4 regions of the Eubacterium sp. BIOML-A2 genome follow, and region 2 is predicted to be linked to each of the others. Evidence: predicted binding sites of a transcription regulator. Region 2 holds the regulator's gene; each other region holds the start of a gene.
The links. Region 2 encodes Rex, which represses fermentation and respiration genes when NADH is low (regulators of the CRP and FNR family bind a similar motif). Its sites were predicted from a motif close to ATTGTTAANNNNTTAACAAT; they were not measured.
Positions count from the first base shown of each region.

Region 1 (4,724 bases), on a different contig from region 2:
CATATCCAGTACGCCGCCCTTCGCCCGTTCCTCACGCTGCAGCTCCTGCAGCCTGCCCCAGAGTTTATTTGTTGCTTCTGTAGGTCCTTCCAGAAAGCTCTCATCGCCGTCATAAGGAGTATAATTGTTTTGAATAAAATCCCTGACATTGATGTCATCTCTCCACAGTCTTCCCTTAAATCCTTCCCACTGATCGTAATGAGCCATATTATAAAATCCTCCTTTGATGTATCAGGTTATCTTTTAGTTCCCGCCCAGTATATCATTTCGTTAAATAAAAGACAAGAGGATAAATGATAATAGTTTTCATTATAGGCCTTGTATCTAATTTTATACAATATATAGTGTTTTCTTCTCCGCTTATGTGTATCAGTAGTGCATGACAACAGGAGTCCCGTTCGATATCATGCTGTATAATGTCGCCGCGCCGTCCAACGGCATATTAATACATCCGTGGGAACCAATGCTCCAGTACAGATCTCCCCCGAAAGCGGGCTGCCATGTGGCATCATGGAATCCGACACCGCCGTAAGTCACCTGCATCCAGTAGTCCACCCATGTCCGGTACTCCGGCTCTCCCGTCTCAGGCACAATATTTCCCACAAGGGTAGTGCCTGGGATCATCATAAGGATGTCATATACCCCCGCCGGTGTGGAGTGTTCATAAGGCTTGCCGGTTACCACAGCCGTCTCAAAGGCCACATTCCCATCAACAATATACCACATATACTGCGCACTCAGATCCACCTCAATAAATGTTTTGCCCCAGTCCTGCTGCTCATGGCTTGCCGCCCGCTGCTCATATACCGGCTCTTTGGTTGCCTGCTCACCTGCTTTAATACTGGCGATCAGAGCATCCGCCTCAGCCGCCTCATTGATTGCCCAGCCGTAGGTGCCGCCGCTTACTTCCGTCGCTTTTCCCCAGGGCGTGGTCAGCGGACGAGTCCCATAAAGAGTTTCGTATTTTGCGGCGAATTGATTCATATACTCTCTGACCTTGTCTTCGTGGAAAGTAACATTCATGCTCTCATCCCAGGACAGCCAAGTAGAAATCAGCGCCTTGTCCACCACTTCTTTATGCGGCGCCATATCGTAAGTGATGCTTGTCCCGCAGTACTTGTTCAAGGTATCGCAGGCAGCCGCCACCTCTTTTGAATCCGCAGTATACTTCGGCTTCAGATAACAGTCTTCTTTCTCCAGGCTGAATTCCTCTTCCAGCCCCTGCACTGCCTGTATCAGCTTTTCCTTCATCGGCTCCTGATCGACTTTTGTCCCCAGCACCTCCGGCTTTACAACAAACTTATCCCCATCAAACTCCGGCTTAGCGCTCTCCGGATCGCTCTTTTCTTCATTCTGGAAACATTGCAGCGCCTGAATCTTTTCCTCCAGCTGTTTTTGGTCATAATCAAAACCCAGAGACAGCTTCACCTTATGATCCTTCCAAAACATCGAAGGCCAAAGAAACGCCCCCTGCTCCTTCAGCGCTTTATCCAGCTCTTTGCTCTTCTTATACTTCATTGATATCGATGATCCGCTGATCTCCTCACTGCCGCCTTCTATCGGAGTAACTTTCAGCGCATACCCATCAATCTGCCCTGCAAAATACCGCTCGGCCTCATCTGCCGTTTTCATGGAAAAATCCACACCATTGATCCTGGTATTATGAAAGAAATGATTCATGAAATAAATAGATATGCCACAGTAAATACAGATCAAAATGCCAGCTGCTATCCCCCCTGCCAGTAACACCTTCTTCTTGCCGCTCATCTTATGTGCCCTCCTCTATAGTAATACAGTATTATCATTACATTAAATAGACGGATTTTCAAGGCAAAAGGCTGCAAATTTTCAGTATTTTTTCTAATTGCTTTAATATGTGAATCGTTTTAAAATAAAAATATGTGTGTAATTTATTTTAAACATCATAAAACCATTACTAAAACCGCACATATATTGCATAGTATGCGATGTATTATTATCAGAATAAATAACATTTGAAAGGTAGTATTTAAACATGAAAATTAGAAAGGCAAGGCTGGCAGATCTGGAAATTCTGCTGAAAATGTATGAAAGCGCAAGAATGTTTATGACAAGCCACGGAAATCCCACACAATGGGGCAGCACCTATCCGCCGAAAGCACTGCTGGCTCAGGATATTGAGGATGGAAACAGTTATGTCTGCGAAGAACACGGCAATATCATAGCTGCATTCTATTATAAGGAGGGCCGTGATGATACTTATACTAAAATATATAACGGTCAGTGGCTGGATGAATCCCCCTATGGGGTTGTACACAGGATTACCTCAGACGGCACCATCCGCGGAGCTGCATCCTTCTGCCTGAACTGGGCACTGGAGCAGTGCAGGAATCTCCGTATTGATACACACAGAGATAATGTGGTCATGCAGCATATGCTCGATAAAAATGGGTTTCAGTACTGCGGGATCATCTATCTGGAGGATGGAAGTGAGCGGCTGGGATATCAGAAACGAATGTAGGGGATGCCTGCCGTGGGACGGAGCGGGGACAGACGGACAGATATATGTTTCCGTCTGTCCCCGCTCCGTTCCACGGCAGGCTGGTTCATCCAAACGGTGGGGAAGACCTCCCACTCGGATGGTAACGTAAATTGTAACAGTTCAGGCTTGTCTGAATTGTTACCGTAAGAGGAATCTGGGTGTGAGAAAGTTTTGGTACGGGATTGACTTTATTGGAGAATCAGTGCATAATATGATTGTTAATAAAATAACATACTGATTGATTTAGGAGGAATTACAAATGGCAAATATTTTAATTAGTCCGGGCAAATACGTACAGGGTGCTAACGAGATGGCAAGGCTCTGTGATTATGCGAAGGTGTATGGGAAGAAGGCTTTGATTCTTATTACAGAATCTGGTTATAAGCGGATCGGCAATATTGTTGATGGAAGCTTTGCCGGTCAGGATTTTGAAATCGTATATGATTATTTTAATGGTGAATGCAGCAAGAATGAAATTAATCGTCTTACTGAGATTTTGAAGAAGGAAAACTGTGATCTTGTGATTGGGATCGGGGGCGGAAAGATTCTGGATACGGCTAAAGCAGTGGCTTATTATGGACATACGCCGGTTCTGGTGTGCCCTACCATTGCATCTACGGACGCTCCTTGCAGCGCTCTTTCTGTGATCTACACGGATGAAGGCGTATTTGAGGAGTATTTATTCCTTCCGGCTAATCCGAATATGGTCTTGATGGATACGGACATTATTTCAAAATCACCGGTACGTTTAACCGTATCCGGCATGGGGGATGCCCTTGCCACATATTTTGAGGCAAGAGCGGTACAGACAAAAGGCGCCGCTACCTGTGCAGGCGGAAAAGTGACCTCAGCAGCTATGGCCCTGGCAAAATTATGCTTTGATACATTAATGGAAGAAGGCGTAAAAGCAAAACTTGCACTGGAAGCAGGAGCATGCACCGCAGCTGTAGAAAAAGTAATAGAAGCCAACACCCTGCTGAGCGGAATCGGCTTTGAAAGCGGCGGACTCGCAGGAGCACATGCCATCCACAACGGCCTGACAGTTCTGGAAGACTGCCACCACATGTACCACGGCGAAAAAGTAGCATTCGGGACAATCACCCAGTTGGTACTCGAAAACATCCCCGCAGAAGAACTCCAGGAAATCATCGACTTCTGCATCGAACTGGGCCTGCCCGTAACATTAAAAGAACTGGGAATCAAAGAAGTAACCGAAGAAAAACTCATGGCCGTTGCCACCGCAGCATGCGCAGAAAATGACACCCTGCATAACCTGCCGTTCGAAGTCACCCCAGAAACCGTATGCGCAGCAATCAAAGCCGCCGATGCATACGGCAGATACTTCCTGGGAGAAGCTTAAGAAAAACTTTGGATTCAATAAGAGACATTCGCTGCACAATCATCAAGATTGTGCAGTGAATGTCTCTGGTGTCTCAAAATCCGGCAGGGTTTCCATTTAGCCGTTCTTTACAAGTGATCTGCTTCCAAAAAGGGGCATCCCCATTTTCTCCGCACCACGGCAGGTGAACCTCTCAGGACAGGCGCCCCCGCCGCAAAAAACTATCTCACCGCATCCCCTTATAGATTTTTTCCGATGTAATAGGCATTTCCCGCACTATCACTCCCACTGCATTCTGAACTGCGTTTGCGATTGCCGGGGGCGGCGTATTGATGACGATTTCTCCTATGGATTTTGCACCGAAGGGGCCTGTCGGCTCGTAACTGCTCTCAAACTCCACCCGGATCTCTCCTACATCCAGCCGGCTCGGGATTTTATACTGCATAAAAGAATTGCTGTAATTTTTTCCCTTTTCGCTGTATACGATATCCTCGTACAGGGCCATGCCTATCCCCTGGGCTATTCCGCCCTCCGCCTGGATTCTGGCCAGATTCGGATTGACTACGGTTCCACAATCTACGACTGCAGCATAATCAACCAGCTCCAGCTCTCCCGTCTCTTTATCGATCTCTACCTCTGCCATGCCCACCATAAACGGCGGTGGTGATACCGGTGAGGTAAATGCCTCGCTGGCATAGAGTGCTTCTTCATTGTTGCACATAACCCGATTGCCGATGTCAGCCCTTGATATGCTCCTTCCGGTTTTCAGATCCAGAACTCGTTCCCCATCAAATTCCACATCTTCCACAGAGCATCCAAGATATGACGCCCCTCTGACACAGATTTTCTCTCTAAGTGTCTCAC
Region 1 is NZ_WKZK01000046.1:51,655-56,378, reverse strand. It holds gene pflB (formate C-acetyltransferase) at 1-207, opposite strand, end outside; gene GKG43_RS15655 (L,D-transpeptidase family protein) at 370-1,767, opposite strand; gene GKG43_RS15650 (acetyltransferase) at 2,015-2,500, shown strand; gene GKG43_RS15645 (glycerol dehydrogenase) at 2,781-3,881, shown strand; gene GKG43_RS15640 (molybdopterin cofactor-binding domain-containing protein) at 4,087-4,724, opposite strand, start outside.
Region 1: a site for Rex is predicted at 2,736-2,755, ahead of GKG43_RS15645 (glycerol dehydrogenase). Genes of this name have one in related genera too.

Region 2 (4,724 bases):
CCAAGTATCCTGGCCCGCCTGCCGCGGATCAGCACGTCAGCTTTATTTGAAAGCCCTCTGGCGTATCCGTCACCGTACCCGACAGGAATAGTGGCTACTTTCATCTTCTTAGGTGCAATGAAAGTACCGCCATAGCTGATGGAAGTACCCGCTTCTACTTCCTTCACAAAAGTAACGTGGCTGATCAGCTCAAGCGCCGGCTTGAGATCCACGACTTCCTGCGAGACCTCCCCTGACGGGTACATTCCGTATGTGGAAATACCCGCGCGGACCAGATTATGTTTCATGTCCGGGAAGTCGATAATCCCGGCACTGTTGTCACAGTGATAATATGTAATGGAGGTTCCTTCCGCCTCCAGGGCCTTCTTCATCCATTCAAACTTTTCGTGCTGCTTATGTGTGTAGCTCTTGTCGGTCTCATCGGCTTTGGCAAAATGCGTATACATTCCCTCGATCTCTGTATTAGGCAGCCCGCCGATCTCCCGGATGGCCTTTACACTCTCCGGGCCGGGTAAGAATCCAAGCCTTCCCATCCCTGTATCAACTTTGATATGTATACGTGCTGTTCTGCCAAGTTTTTCCGCGGCTTTTGACATGCCTTTTGCCATCTCCTTCATATAAACAGTGGCACGGATATCTTTAAGAATCATCTCCTCATACTGCTCCGGGAAAATACAGCCGAGTACGAGAATTGGTTTTTTAAGCCCTTCCTTCCGGAGAGCTGCAGCCTCCTCCAGGCTTGCGGTGGCGTAGCCCCATATGTAATCCTTTTCTTCAAACATCTCCGCAATCGGCACGGCGCCATGGCCGTACCCATCCATCTTTATCACGGCGATGATCTGCGCCCCTTCCCCGATCCGCCGCCTCATCTGTTCCATATTATATGATACGGCATCCAGGTCTACCCTGGCAAATACCCTGTTAAACTGTTTCATTGCTCCATACTCTCCTCTGTTCTTTTTAGGCAGTCCCCGATTCCCGCCGTTATATCTTCTGCCAGCACACTGTAGGAACCCCTGGCTGCTTTGGCCTCGTCTCCCGCGCAGGCGTGCAGGTATACCCCGCAGACAGCCGCCTCATATGGCTTCAGTCCCTGGGCCATCAGCCCTGTAATAACCCCCGCGAGCACATCCCCGGACCCGGCCTTTGCCATAGAACTGTTTCCCGCAGTATTGACGAATATCTGACGGTCCCACTTGGCCGCAATTGTTCGTGCATCCTTTAAGACGCAGACAACACCCGCCCAGTCTGTAAATGCCCTGGTCATCTCAAAACGCTTTTCCTGCAGCTCTGTAACAGAACAGCCCAGCAGGCCGGACATTTCTTTCATATGCGGCGTCAGGACAATGGGCCGCTCCCGTTCTTCCAGCAGTTCCGGATGGCACCCCAGTATATTCAGCCCATCTGCATCTATCACGCAGGGAATCTGAACCTCTTTCACGACCTGAGTCAAGATACTCTCCGCAACACGGCTCTGTCCCAGCCCGCAGCCAATGCAGGCCACATCCGCCCATGCGAGGAGATCCCGAATGGCTTCTTCCTCATATTCAGTATAAGTGCTTACAATCGCTTCCGGTAAAAGCTGCTGCAATATCACCCGGTTATCTTCATGTGTATAAATCCGGACCAGACCCGCGCCGCATCTATACGCGGCCTTCGCACTCAAATATGCGGCGCCCGACATACCGCGGCTTCCGGTAATCATCAGGATCTTCCCATAGTTTCCTTTATGTGAATTGGGCCTTCGGGGCGGGATCAGCTCCGGCAGGTCCGATTTTTCAAATGTGTAGCAGACACCCGGTTCTTTTTCAAAAAGCTTCCGGCTGATTCCGATGGATACGGCAACAGTTTTTCCGGCATATTGGCAGCCCGGATGTAAAACACAGCCCAGTTTTTCGCACTCAAAAGTAACCGTCAGATCGGCTGAAAATGCCGTCCCTAATACCTTTCCAGTGGCTGAGCAGATGCCGGAAGGGATATCTATGGCAACCTTCTGTCCCGGCAGCGCACTCATCTTTTTAATATTTGCCGCATAAGCTCCCGAGACTTCCCGATTCAAGCCCACGCCGAAAACGGCATCCACTATAACAGTATATTCCTTTCTGTTGATTGTTGTTACTACAGGAACACCGCAATTTTCAGCGATTTTCATTTGCTGCATGCAGTCAGGAGTCCTGGATTCTTCGTTTCCGATGAAAGCGGCCTCAACATCACAGCCTTTTTCTTTTAACAGGCGCGCAACTGCAAAGCCGTCGCCGCCGTTGTTGCCGGAGCCGCAGACCACCAGCGTTCTGTGTGTATTGATTTTTTCCTGCTCCATAACGGCCACCGCCGCCAGAGCAGCCCGCTCCATCAGCACCATAGAGGGAATCCCGATCTCATGGATCGTGTAATTGTCCGCTTTCTGCATCCATTCACCGGTAGGCAGATATCTCATATACTCACTCTCCTTTATTTTCATAGTGTTTTGCTTGTGAAACCCGCGTCCGCAGCGTCCTCACCGCATCTGCCTCTAATACCACTGTGCGTATCCGAAGGGATTGTATCTGATAGGCGCAGGTGTCCCAATAAGTGAAATAACGTGCAACAAAGGCGCAGTGCCTTTGTTACACGTTTTATATTGTTAATCAATTATCATGTTCTTCATTGTAACGGCTGATATTATAAGACAGTTTCATCAAACTATCAGACAAATGTACGCTTTCTACGATCACATCATCCGGCAGGTGCAGATCAGTGTGCGCAAAATTCCATATGCCCTTGATACCATTCTCAACAAGCATATCGGCTACTTCCACTGCTTTTGACTTTGGAATCGTCAATGCAGCAATCTCTATGTCCGTATTTTCAACAAATTCTCTCAGGTCGTCCATCATACGGATCGGGATTCCACGTATAGTTACCCCTTCCAGTCTTGGATTCACGTCAAAAATCCCCTGCAGTATAAAGCCGCTCTTTTCAAAAGCCGCGTAATTGGCAAGCGCCTGTCCCAGGTTACCCGCTCCTATTATGATTACGTTATGTTTTCTGTTCAGTCCCAGAATCTTTCCGATCTCTGTATAGAGATACTTAACATTGTATCCATAGCCCTGCTGGCCGAAACCACCGAAGTTGTTTAAATCCTGGCGAATCTGAGATGCAGTGACGCTCATCTTCTTGCTCAGGTCATTTGATGAAATCCGTTCTACTCCTGCATCCAGTAATTCTCCCAAATATCTGTAATATCTGGGCAGCCGTCCAATTACTGCACGTGATATCTCTCTATCTTCCACAGCTATCCCCTCCAAACTTAATCTATTTAATATTATATAGAATTGTACGGGCAAAGTCAAATTTTAGTTGTATTTTAAACAATTTTCGTTATAATGAAATAAGTATACTCAAGGGCATACCGTAACTCATGCCCGGCGGGCGGGGTTTCGGCGGCTGAAGCATAACCGAAGGCCCGATACAGAAGACAACAGGAGGTTTCTTATGATACTTGCATGCCATAATCTCAATAAAGCTTTCGGTGGACAGGTCATTGTCAGAGACGGCTCTTTTCATATAGAAGACAGAGAAAAAGCGGCTCTGGTCGGAGTAAACGGGGCCGGAAAATCCACCATTCTTAAGATGATCGTAAAGGAAGAGCCAGCCGACAGCGGTGAAATTGTAGTTACAAAAGGGAAAACTCTCGGATATCTCGCACAGCAGCAGAAACTCGAGGGCGGCCGCTCCATATATGAGGAAGTAAAGACAGCAAAGGCTGATATTATCGAGTTGGAAAATCAAATCCGTGCTATTGAAAAGGAATTGAAGTCTCTGAGCGGTGATGCCCTTCAGAGCAGGCTCGATACCTATCATCGCATGATGTCCGCGTTTGAGGCACAGAATGGGTATGCTTACGAAAGCGAGCTGACAGGCGTCCTCAAAGGACTTGGGTTTCAGGAGGAGGATTTTGACAAAAAAACGGACACCCTTTCCGGAGGGCAGAAAACAAGGGTTTCCCTGGGAAAACTGCTCCTCACAAAACCCGATATCCTGCTTCTGGATGAGCCCACAAACCATCTGGATTTAAATTCCATCACCTGGCTTGAGACCTATCTGCTGAACTACCCCGGCGCCGTATTTATCGTCTCCCATGATCGTTTCTTCTTAAACAGAGTGGTCACAAAAGTGGTGGAGATCGAAAATGGGGCTGTCCGGATGTACGCCGGCAACTATAAGGCCTATGCGGACAAAAAACAACAGATCCGCGACGCCATGATGAAAGAATATCTGAACCAGCAGAGGGAAATCAAGCATCAGGAGGCCGTCATAGAAAAACTCCGGTCTTTTAACCGTGAGAAGTCCATCAAGCGCGCGGAAAGCCGTGAAAAACTGCTGGATAAGATGACGCTGGTCGATAAGCCCCAGGAGGCGGCGAAGGAGATCCATTTTTCCCTGGAGCCCTCTTGCCTGAGCGGCAACGACGTGCTTTCAGTGGAGGGGTTGTCTAAAAGCTTTGACAGTCAGACCTTATTTACGGATATCAGCTTTGATATCAGACGCGGCGAACATGTGGCTGTAATCGGTGACAACGGCACCGGGAAAACCACGCTGCTTAAGATTATCAACCAGGTGGTTCCCCCGGATACGGGCTCCTTTACTCTGGGGTCTAAGGTGAGAATCGGTTATTACGATCAGGAACACCATGTGCTGCACGACCAGAAAAATATATTTGACGAGATTTCGGATGACTATCC
Region 2 is NZ_WKZK01000017.1:34,518-39,241, reverse strand. It holds gene alr (alanine racemase) at 1-935, opposite strand, end outside; gene GKG43_RS08320 (NAD(P)H-hydrate dehydratase) at 932-2,437, opposite strand; gene GKG43_RS08315 (redox-sensing transcriptional repressor Rex) at 2,628-3,272, opposite strand; gene GKG43_RS08310 (ABC-F family ATP-binding cassette domain-containing protein) at 3,475-4,724, shown strand, end outside.

Region 3 (4,724 bases), on a different contig from region 2:
CGGGACAGTTTATCTTTCAGCTTGTTTAGCAGCGGTGCGGTCTTGGCATGTACCGTCAGCTGCAGGTCTACAAAGTCCTCCATATATTTTTCCAGGTTGCTGCTGTCTGCTTCCATCATGTCTTCCAATGTCTTTCCTGCTTTGTATTCGATGGCAAGCGCCCATTTACCGTCTATCTGTGTTACCTCTTTTACCTTTGGGATATCCAGTCCTGTCTCTTCTACTCTGGCAGTATTTAGCGCCTCGTTGAATACTGCTGATTTTGGATGCGCAGATTCGAATACTTTTACGACACTATCTTCACATTTGTAAACTTTCTTATAGGGACGTTCCACGATTAAATTCTTTTCTTCCAGTTTCATAAGCTATACCTCCTGTTTTTGATGCCGCTCTTTTAAGTTGTTTTTATTATACATCAACTTTTTTAACAATGTAAGACCCCCCGAGTAATTTTGTGCAATTTTTAACTAACTTTTTCCGTGTGGTTTTATTGTTAATTTTATATCAATCAGAGTCAAAGGGGTCTGACCCCTTTGCAGAATTTAAAAGCGTGACGCTCATGCGCCACGCTCCTATTTGTGAGAAAAAATTTATGAATTTATATTCAAAAGGATATTTATTATTTTTATGCTGCCGCTGCGCCTTACGGCACGGCGGCCGTGAATGAATAACTGCGAAACTTATTTGCCGTAGTAACACTTCAGATAGATCTCTTTGATCTCCTTCATCAATGGATATCTTGGGTTAGCGCCTGTACACTGGTCGTTGAATGCCTGCTCTACCATATCATCCAGTGTGTCGAGGAAGTATTTCTCATCTATGCCATAGTCTTTGATCGTTTTCTTGATGCCGATTGTCTCTTCTAACTCTTCTAATCTTGCAACAAGGTTATTGAATACTTCCTGGTCATCTTTGCCCGTGCAGCCTGCAAAACGTCCCAGTTCAGCATATCTTGCAAGTGCATGCGGGTACTGATACTGTGAGAATGTACCCATCTTTGTCGGAGCCTCTGCTGAATTGTATTTCATAACTTCTGTCAGGAGTACTGCATTTGCAACACCGTGTGGAAGGTGATGAAATGCACCCAGCTTGTGTGCCATAGAGTGGTTCAGTCCGAGGAATGCGTTTGCAAAGGCCATACCTGCCAGACAGGAAGCATTTGCCATCATCTCGCGTGCATGTGGGTCGTTTGCCCCGTTCTCGTATGCGGATGGAAGATTATCAAATACCATCTTTACAGCTTTCATTGCCAGGCCGTCTGTGTAATCTGTGGCCATGATAGATACATATGCCTCGATTGCATGTGTCATAACGTCGATACCTGATGCGCTTGTCAGGCCCTTTGGCTGGGTCATCATGTTATCAACATCTACAATTGCCATATTCGGAAGCAGTTCGTAGTCTGCAAGCGGCCATTTTACCCCGGTCTCTGCATCTGTGATGATTGCAAAAGGTGTGACCTCAGAACCGGTTCCTGAAGAGGTCGGGATCGCTACGAAATAAGCTTTCTCTCCCATTTTCGGGAATGTATATACTCTCTTGCGGATATCCATAAAGTCCATTGCCATGTCTTCAAAATTTGCTTCCGGATGTTCGTACATTACCCACATGATCTTTGCTGCATCCATTGCAGAACCACCGCCAAGTGCGATAATTGTATCCGGCTCAAATGCTCTCATCTGGTCTGCACCTTTTTGTGCACACTGCAGGGTCGGGTCTGGAGCTACTTCATAGAAGCATGAATGCTGGATACCCATTTCATCCAGTTTTGCCTCGATTGGAGCTACGTAGCCATTTTTGTACAGGAAGGAGTCGGTAACGATAAATGCTTTTTTCTTGTGCATGATTGTTCCCAGCTCATCCAGTGCAACCGGCATACAGCCTTTTTTGAAGTAAACCTTTTCAGGTGTTCTGAACCAAAGCATATTCTCTCTCCTCTCAGCCACTGTCTTAACATTCAGTAAGTGTTTTACCCCAACATTTTCAGAAACGGAGTTTCCGCCCCATGAGCCGCATCCCAGTGTGAGGGATGGAGCCATTTTGAAGTTGTAAAGGTCGCCGATGCCGCCGTGAGAAGAAGGTGTGTTGATAAGAACACGGCACGTTTTCATGGCTGCTGCATGTTTTGCTATTTTCTCTGTCTGTGCCGGATGGATATACAGGGAAGCTGTGTGACCGTATCCGCCGTCGGCTACAAGCTGGGCTGCTTTTTCCAACGCTTCATCAAATGTTTTTGCTTTATACATGCCAAGTACAGGAGATAATTTTTCATGAGCAAACTCTTCGGAAATGTCTACTGATTCCACTTCACCTATCAGGATTTTTGTGTTTTCCGGAACATCCACTCCAGCCATTTTTGCAATTTCGTATGCTGATTTGCCTGGAATCTTGCTGTTCAGTGCGCCATTAATAATGATTGTCTTGCGTACTTTATCCAGCTCTGCTCCCTTTTTCAGGAAATAGCATCCACGGTAAGCAAATTCTTTTTTCACTTCCTCATAAATGCTGTCAAGAACTGTTACAGACTGCTCAGATGCGCAGATCATGCCGTTGTCGAATGTCTTGGAATGTATAATGGAATTTACTGCCATCTTAACATCAGCTGTCTCATCAATAATTACCGGTGTGTTTCCAGGTCCTACTCCGAGCGCCGGCTTGCCTGATGAGTAAGCAGCCTTTACCATTCCCGGTCCGCCGGTTGCAAGAATGATGTCTGAATCCTTCATAACGGTGTTTGTTAATTCCAAAGACGGTACATCAATCCATCCGATAATGCCTTCCGGAGCGCCAGCCTTTACAGCTGCGTCCAGAACAACTTTTGCCGCCTCGATCGTACATGCTTTAGCAGCAGGATGGGGGCTGATAATAATTGCATTTCTGGTCTTCAGACAAAGCAGTGTTTTGAAGATCGCTGTTGAAGTCGGGTTTGTGGTCGGAATAACCGCAGCTACCAGACCGATCGGCTCTGCTATCTTTTTAATGCCAAACGCCGCATCTTCCTCTATCACACCACATGTTTTGGTGTCTTTATACGCATTGTAAATGTACTCAGCTGCATAGTGGTTCTTGATAACCTTATCTTCCACAATTCCTCTCTGCGTCTCTTCTACCGCCATCTTTGCAAGCGGAATACGCATCTTATTCGCAGCCATGGCTGCTTCATAAAAAATCTTATCTACCTGTTCCTGCGTAAAAGCAGCAAATACTTTCTGAGCTTCACGCATAGCTTTCATTTTTGCTTCGAGTGTTTCCACGCTGTCTACAATCTCAGGTACTACGATCTTTTCCTTCTTTGCCATTTCTATTTTTCCTCCCGTAATAGAATAATTTTCTTAATTACAGGTTTTAGTTTAACCCATCGTTAAATAATTGTCAATATTGCTTTTGTCAAATATTTAACGTTATTTTTTTAACATTTATTGTTGATATTGCACAAAAATAGATGCAATCCATACTATGAAGACAAAAATCCGGCGGCTGCGGAAAGCATTAAAATTCAATAAGCTTTCCGCGGCCGCCGGGCCGTATCATTATTTATCAAGAATTTATATCTCTATAAACTTTTCTTTCCAGAATTATACTAATTCAATCAGCACTTCCATAGCTGCGTCACCTTTACGCTGACCAATCTTTACGATTCTTGTGTAGCCGCCGTTGCGGTCTGTATACTTAGGAGCGATCTCTGAGAACAGTTTTTCCGGAAGATCAACTTCTTTTGTATTTCTCTTCTTACCTGCAGCAGCTACCGGAACTTCCTTTACAGGATAAAGAACCTTCAGCATCTCTCTTCTTGCGTGAAGTCTGCTCGGCATATCTTTCTTGATCTTCTTGTCAACTTCATCATATACGGTAACTTTTTTGCCGTCTACTACTTCTTTTACTCTCTTGCCGTCTTTATCTTTACGTGCAACCTTTGCTTTTACGGTCACTTCTTCGTAATTATCTTTTTCTCTGACAGCCATAGCAATTAATCCCTCCGCTACTTTGCGGATCTCTTTTGCTTTTGCTTCTGTCGTAATGATTCTGCCATTATTCAGCAGAGCTGTTACCTGGTTTCTGATTAAGGCTTTTCTCTGGCTGGATGTTCTGCCGAGTTTTCTATACTTTGCCATTGTTTTAATCCTCCATTTTCAAACATTTGGTTATGCATCTTCGGGCTTATTAATCAAATGCTCCCGCCATGCTCTTCGGGCTTACTGACAGGATAATTCAAATAATAATCTATAATGGTGCAGTGGCTGTTTATTCGTTACTATACACGGCCCATAAGCCGTGAATAGTAACGTTTATTCATCGCCCTGGTTCAGCTCAAGGTCTAATTCCTTCAGCTTGGCCAGCACTTCTTCCAGTGACTTGCGTCCAAGGTTACGCACCTTCATCATATCTTCCGGTGTCTTATTGGTAAGTTCCTCGACGGTATTGATGCCGGCTCTCTTCAGACAGTTATAAGAACGTACGGAGAGCTCTAATTCATCAATGCTCATCTCCAGTACTTTCTCTTTTTCATCATCTTCTTTTTCGATCATGACTTCCGCAGCCTGAGCAACTTCTGAGAGGTCGATAAACAACTTCAGATGCTCGCTGAGCACTTTCGCAGCAAGGCTGACAGCCTCGTCCGGAAGCAGTGTTCCTTTAGTCCATACATCCAATGTCAGTTTGTCATAGTCAGTAATCTGGCCGACACGCGTATTCTCTACTGTGAGATTTACACGGTCTACCGGAGT
Region 3 is NZ_WKZK01000014.1:37,766-42,489, forward strand. It holds gene GKG43_RS07275 (aminoglycoside phosphotransferase family protein) at 1-362, opposite strand, end outside; gene adhE (bifunctional acetaldehyde-CoA/alcohol dehydrogenase) at 681-3,299, opposite strand; gene GKG43_RS07285 (L17 family ribosomal protein) at 3,576-4,112, opposite strand; gene GKG43_RS07290 (DNA-directed RNA polymerase subunit alpha) at 4,287-4,724, opposite strand, start outside.
Region 3: a site for Rex is predicted at 3,358-3,377, ahead of adhE (bifunctional acetaldehyde-CoA/alcohol dehydrogenase). Genes of this name have one in related genera too.

Region 4 (4,724 bases), on a different contig from region 2:
CATGGTCACGCCCTGTTCTCTCTGCTCCAGTGTCTCACCGCAGCACATGATAGGTGTGATACCGTGCTCAAATGCTTTCAGCACTTTTTTGTTAACGTCTTCGTTTGTCTCACCGAAGTATTCTCTTCTCTCGGAATGTCCGAGAACAACGTATCTTACCCCTGCATCAACAAGCATAGCCGGAGAGATCTCGCCTGTGTAAGCGCCGCTCTCCTCAAAATACATATTCTCCGCGCCAACCTGAATATTGCTTCCCTTAGAAGCCTCTACAACCGGTACGATATCAATAGCCGGCACACAGAAAACTACGTCAACCTCTTCGTTTGCCACTAATGGTTTTAACTCCTCAACCAAAGCTACTGCCTCACTTGGAGTCTTGTTCATTTTCCAGTTACCTGCGATGATTTTCTTTCTTGACATGATATGGTCTCCTTTTATCGTTCATTTGTTCTGCTGCTTTGCCGCAGCCCGGCCCACAGGACATGTGTTATGGATGCCCTGCGTGGTATTGTCAATTCCGAACCTGCCGGAATATAGATCCTTTATTTGTCGTTTGCTGCCGCTACGCCCGGAAGCTCTTTTCCTTCAAGGAATTCCAGGGAAGCTCCGCCGCCTGTAGAGATGTGTGTCATCTTGTCGCCGTATCCCAGCTGGTTAACTGCAGCTGCGGAATCACCACCGCCGATGATTGTCACTGCATCTGTCTCTGAAAGCGCCTTTGCCACTGCCTCTGTTCCTGCCGCAAAGTTCGGCATCTCGAAGCATCCCATTGGTCCGTTCCAGACAACAGTCTTTGCACTCTTCACTTCGTCTGCATATAATTTAGCAGTCTCAGGTCCGATATCCAGTCCTTCCCAGCCATCCGGGATCTCTCCGCGTCCTACCACTTTCGTATTTGCATCATTGGAGAAATCATCTGCGATCACATTGTCAACCGGCAGAAGAAGCTTCACGCCCTTTTCCTCTGCTTTTTTGATCATATCCAGCGCGTACTGGCAGTAATCTTCTTCCAGAAGAGATTTGCCGACGCTTCCGCCCTGAGCCTTGCTGAATGTGTAAGACATTCCGCCCCCGATGATCAGGGTGTCAACCTTGTCCAAAAGGTTCTCGATAACGGAAATCTTACTGGAAACCTTAGCGCCGCCAAGAATTGCAACAAAAGGTCTCGCCGGATTCTCTACTGCATTGCCCAGGAAATCTATTTCTTTCTGCATTAAGTATCCTACTACTGCGGTCTCTACAAACTGTGTAACACCAACGTTTGAACAGTGTGCCCTATGTGCTGTTCCGAATGCATCGTTTACAAAAACATCGCAAAGAGATGCCAGATCTTTGCTGAAAGCTTCGCCGTTCTTTGTCTCTTCTGCTCTGTAGCGGGTATTCTCGAGAAGGACGATGTCTCCGTCATTCATTGCCTCTACTGCTGCCTTTGCATTTGGTCCTACAACCTCAGGATCTGCTGCGAATTTTACTTCCTGTCCGAGCAGTTCGGATAATCTGACAGCGACCGGTGCAAGTGATAATTCCGGAAGAGGCTGTCCCTTCGGCTTGCCCAGGTGGGAACAAAGGATCACTTTACCGCCGTCTGCCACCAGCTTTTTAATCGTCGGCAGTGCAGCCACAAGACGGTTCTCGTCTGTGATCTTTCCGTCAATCAATGGTACATTAAAATCGCATCTTACAAGAACTTTTTTACCCTTAACATTAATATCGTCTACTGATTTTTTGTTGAGCATCTTATTGCCTCCTGTTTAATAATTACCTTCTAGGGATAGAGCAGTCACACTATCCCCTATAATTCATGAAAAAAAGGATCCGGCCCTATATAAGACCGGACCCTTTGTGAGTCTATTTTTTAGAAATTAATCTGCCGATTATATTTTCCGAAATACCGACTTACAGTAATGTTCCAAAGTATTTGATTGTTCTTACCATCTGGCTTGTGTAAGAATTCTCATTGTCATACCAGGATACAACCTGTACCTGTGTTGTTCCGTTGTCCAGAGGCAGTACCATTGTCTGAGTAGCATCAAATAAAGAACCATAGTTCATTCCTACGATGTCGCTGGATACGATCTCATCTGTGTTGTATCCGAAAGACTCGTTGGAAGCAGCTTTCATAGCTTCGTTGATCTGATCTACTGTTACTGTTCCTTCAACTACTGCTGTCAGGATTGTTGTGGATCCTGTCGGGGTAGGAACACGCTGAGCAGCTCCGATCAGCTTGCCGTTCAGTGCCGGGATAACAAGGCCGATTGCCTTAGCTGCGCCTGTGCTGTTAGGAACGATATTCACTGCAGCTGCACGTGATCTTCTCAGATCGCCTTTTCTCTGAGGTCCGTCAAGTGTCATCTGGTCGCCTGTGTAAGCATGGATTGTGCACATGATACCTGTCTTGATCTCAGCAAGATCGTTCAGTGCTTTTGCCATCGGTGCCAGACAGTTTGTTGTACAGGAAGCTGCTGAGATGATGTTGTCCTCTTTTGTCAGCTCCTCGTGGTTAACATTATATACGATTGTAGGAAGGTCATTTCCAGCCGGAGCAGAGATGACTACTTTCTTAGCGCCTGCTTTGATGTGAGCCTCTGCTTTTGCTTTTGATGTATAGAAGCCTGTACACTCCAGAACTACGTCTACACCAATCTCTCCCCATGGAAGTTCTTCAGCGTTAGCTTTAGCATAGATTTTGATTTCTTTTCCGTCTACTGTGATGGAGTCCTCACCAGCTGTTACTTTGTCAGCAAGTGCATATTTTCCCTGTGTTGAGTCATATTTTAATAAGTGAGCCAACATTTTCGGAGATGTTAAGTCGTTGATTGCAACTACTTCATACCCTTCTGTTCCGAACATCTGTCTGAATGCGAGACGTCCAATACGTCCAAATCCATTAATCGCTACTTTTACTGCCATGATTAATTCCTCCTAAAGTTTTGAAAGTTGTTAACTGTTACACAGTCATTATATTGTGAAACCTTCAGCAAACCTCAAGTTTGTTAAAGATTCATCAACTACGGTTTATTGTACTAAATCAAGAACAAAAATTCAAGTGCTAAATATATTTTTATGGAAGTTGTTGAAAAATCGGCGTTCTGGACTTAAATTCTGTGTAGTATTTAAAGCCGCAGCCCTTCAGGATGTCCCCTGCCTTCTGAAAATCGTAGGCAATGTGTTCCGGCCGGTGCCCGTCGGCGCCGATTGTGATCACCTCTCCGCCGAGCTCCCTGTACCGCCTGATCACATCCGGATGCGGATGGCAGAAGCCGAGACCGTACTTGAATCCGGCCATATTCATCTCGATCCCCTTCCCCATGGAAATCACTTTTTTCAGGATCTCGTCCAGAATATCCGCATACTTCCGGTAACTGTATTCCTGCGCCTGTTTTTTTCCATAGCGCACAACATAATCAATATGTCCCAGCACATCAAAGTCCTGCACGGACTCTATATCTTCCAGTGTTACCTCAAATGTCTCTCTGTATGCGTCTTCATCCGTCCGTGTTTCAAACATTTTCTGATAATACGGATCTTCCCCGTTTACCACATGGACAGAACCGATCACAAAATCGAAGGGATATTGACTGACTAATTCTTTATAGTATTCTCCCAGATGAGGCTGCAGCCCAATTTCAATCCCGATGCGCACATCAATCCTGTCCGCATATTCTTCCCTGAGCGAGCCCAGTTCCTGAAAATATCTGTCTAATTCGAAAAGGGACCCCTCCATTCCAATATCCTCGTGAACCGGATAGTCTTTGTCGTTATGGTCCGTTATACAGATTGTCGTCAATCCCTTTGCCAGGGCGCCCTCTATCATGTCCCTGGGAGAAATGTCGCTGTCAATCGAAAAGTTAGTATGCATGTGAAAATCACTGGTTATCATAAAATGGTCCCTCCGCCGAGTACGTATTCGCCGTCGTAAAATACGACAGCCTGTCCGGGAGTCACCGCCCGCTGCGGCTCCTCGAAAGTGCAGAGCACCTCATCGTCTCCCGTTTTCTCTATTATACACCATGCCCCCTTATGGTTATAGCGTATTTTTGTAAAAACTCGTAAAGGTTCCGTCAAATCTTCTACAGACATAAAGTTCAGCGTTCCTGCCCGAAGCGTATGGGTCAGGGACTCTTCGTTTGTACCGATCACCACTTCATTGGTCTTTGGGCGGATCTCCAGCACAAAGGCGGGATATCCCAGGGCAAGCCCCAGACCTTTTCGTTGTCCAACCGTATAGTGGGTAATGCCTTTGTGCCGTCCCAGCACACGGCCGTCACTGCTCACAAAATTCCCCTCCGGCATCCTGATTCCTGCTGTTTCTTCTATATAAGATGCATAATCACCGTCAGGAACAAAACAGATATCCTGGCTGTCCGGCTTGTTTGCAACCATAAGGCCGATTTTTTCGGCAATCCGGCGCACCTCATCCTTTGTGTATTCTCCCACTGGCATCAGCGTGTGTTTCAGCTGTTCCTGGGTCAGATTATAAAGCGCATAGGTCTGATCCTTTGCAAGAGTCGCGGAACGCATCAGTGTAAAACGTCCATTGTCCAGTTTCACTATCCTGGCATAATGGCCGGTAGCAATGTACTCCGCCCCGATCGCCAGGCTCCTGTGTAGCAAAGCCTCCCACTTCACGTACCGATTACAGGCGATACAGGGGTTGGGTGTCCTGCCGTTACGGTATTCATCCACAAAATAATCAATCACATGCTCTTTGAATTCCTGCTTAA
Region 4 is NZ_WKZK01000063.1:20,639-25,362, reverse strand. It holds gene tpiA (triose-phosphate isomerase) at 1-420, opposite strand, end outside; gene GKG43_RS18905 (phosphoglycerate kinase) at 543-1,736, opposite strand; gene gap (type I glyceraldehyde-3-phosphate dehydrogenase) at 1,897-2,910, opposite strand; gene GKG43_RS18895 (histidinol-phosphatase HisJ family protein) at 3,062-3,880, opposite strand; gene mnmA (tRNA 2-thiouridine(34) synthase MnmA) at 3,877-4,724, opposite strand, start outside.
Region 4: a site for Rex is predicted at 2,990-3,009, ahead of gap (type I glyceraldehyde-3-phosphate dehydrogenase). Genes of this name have one in related genera too.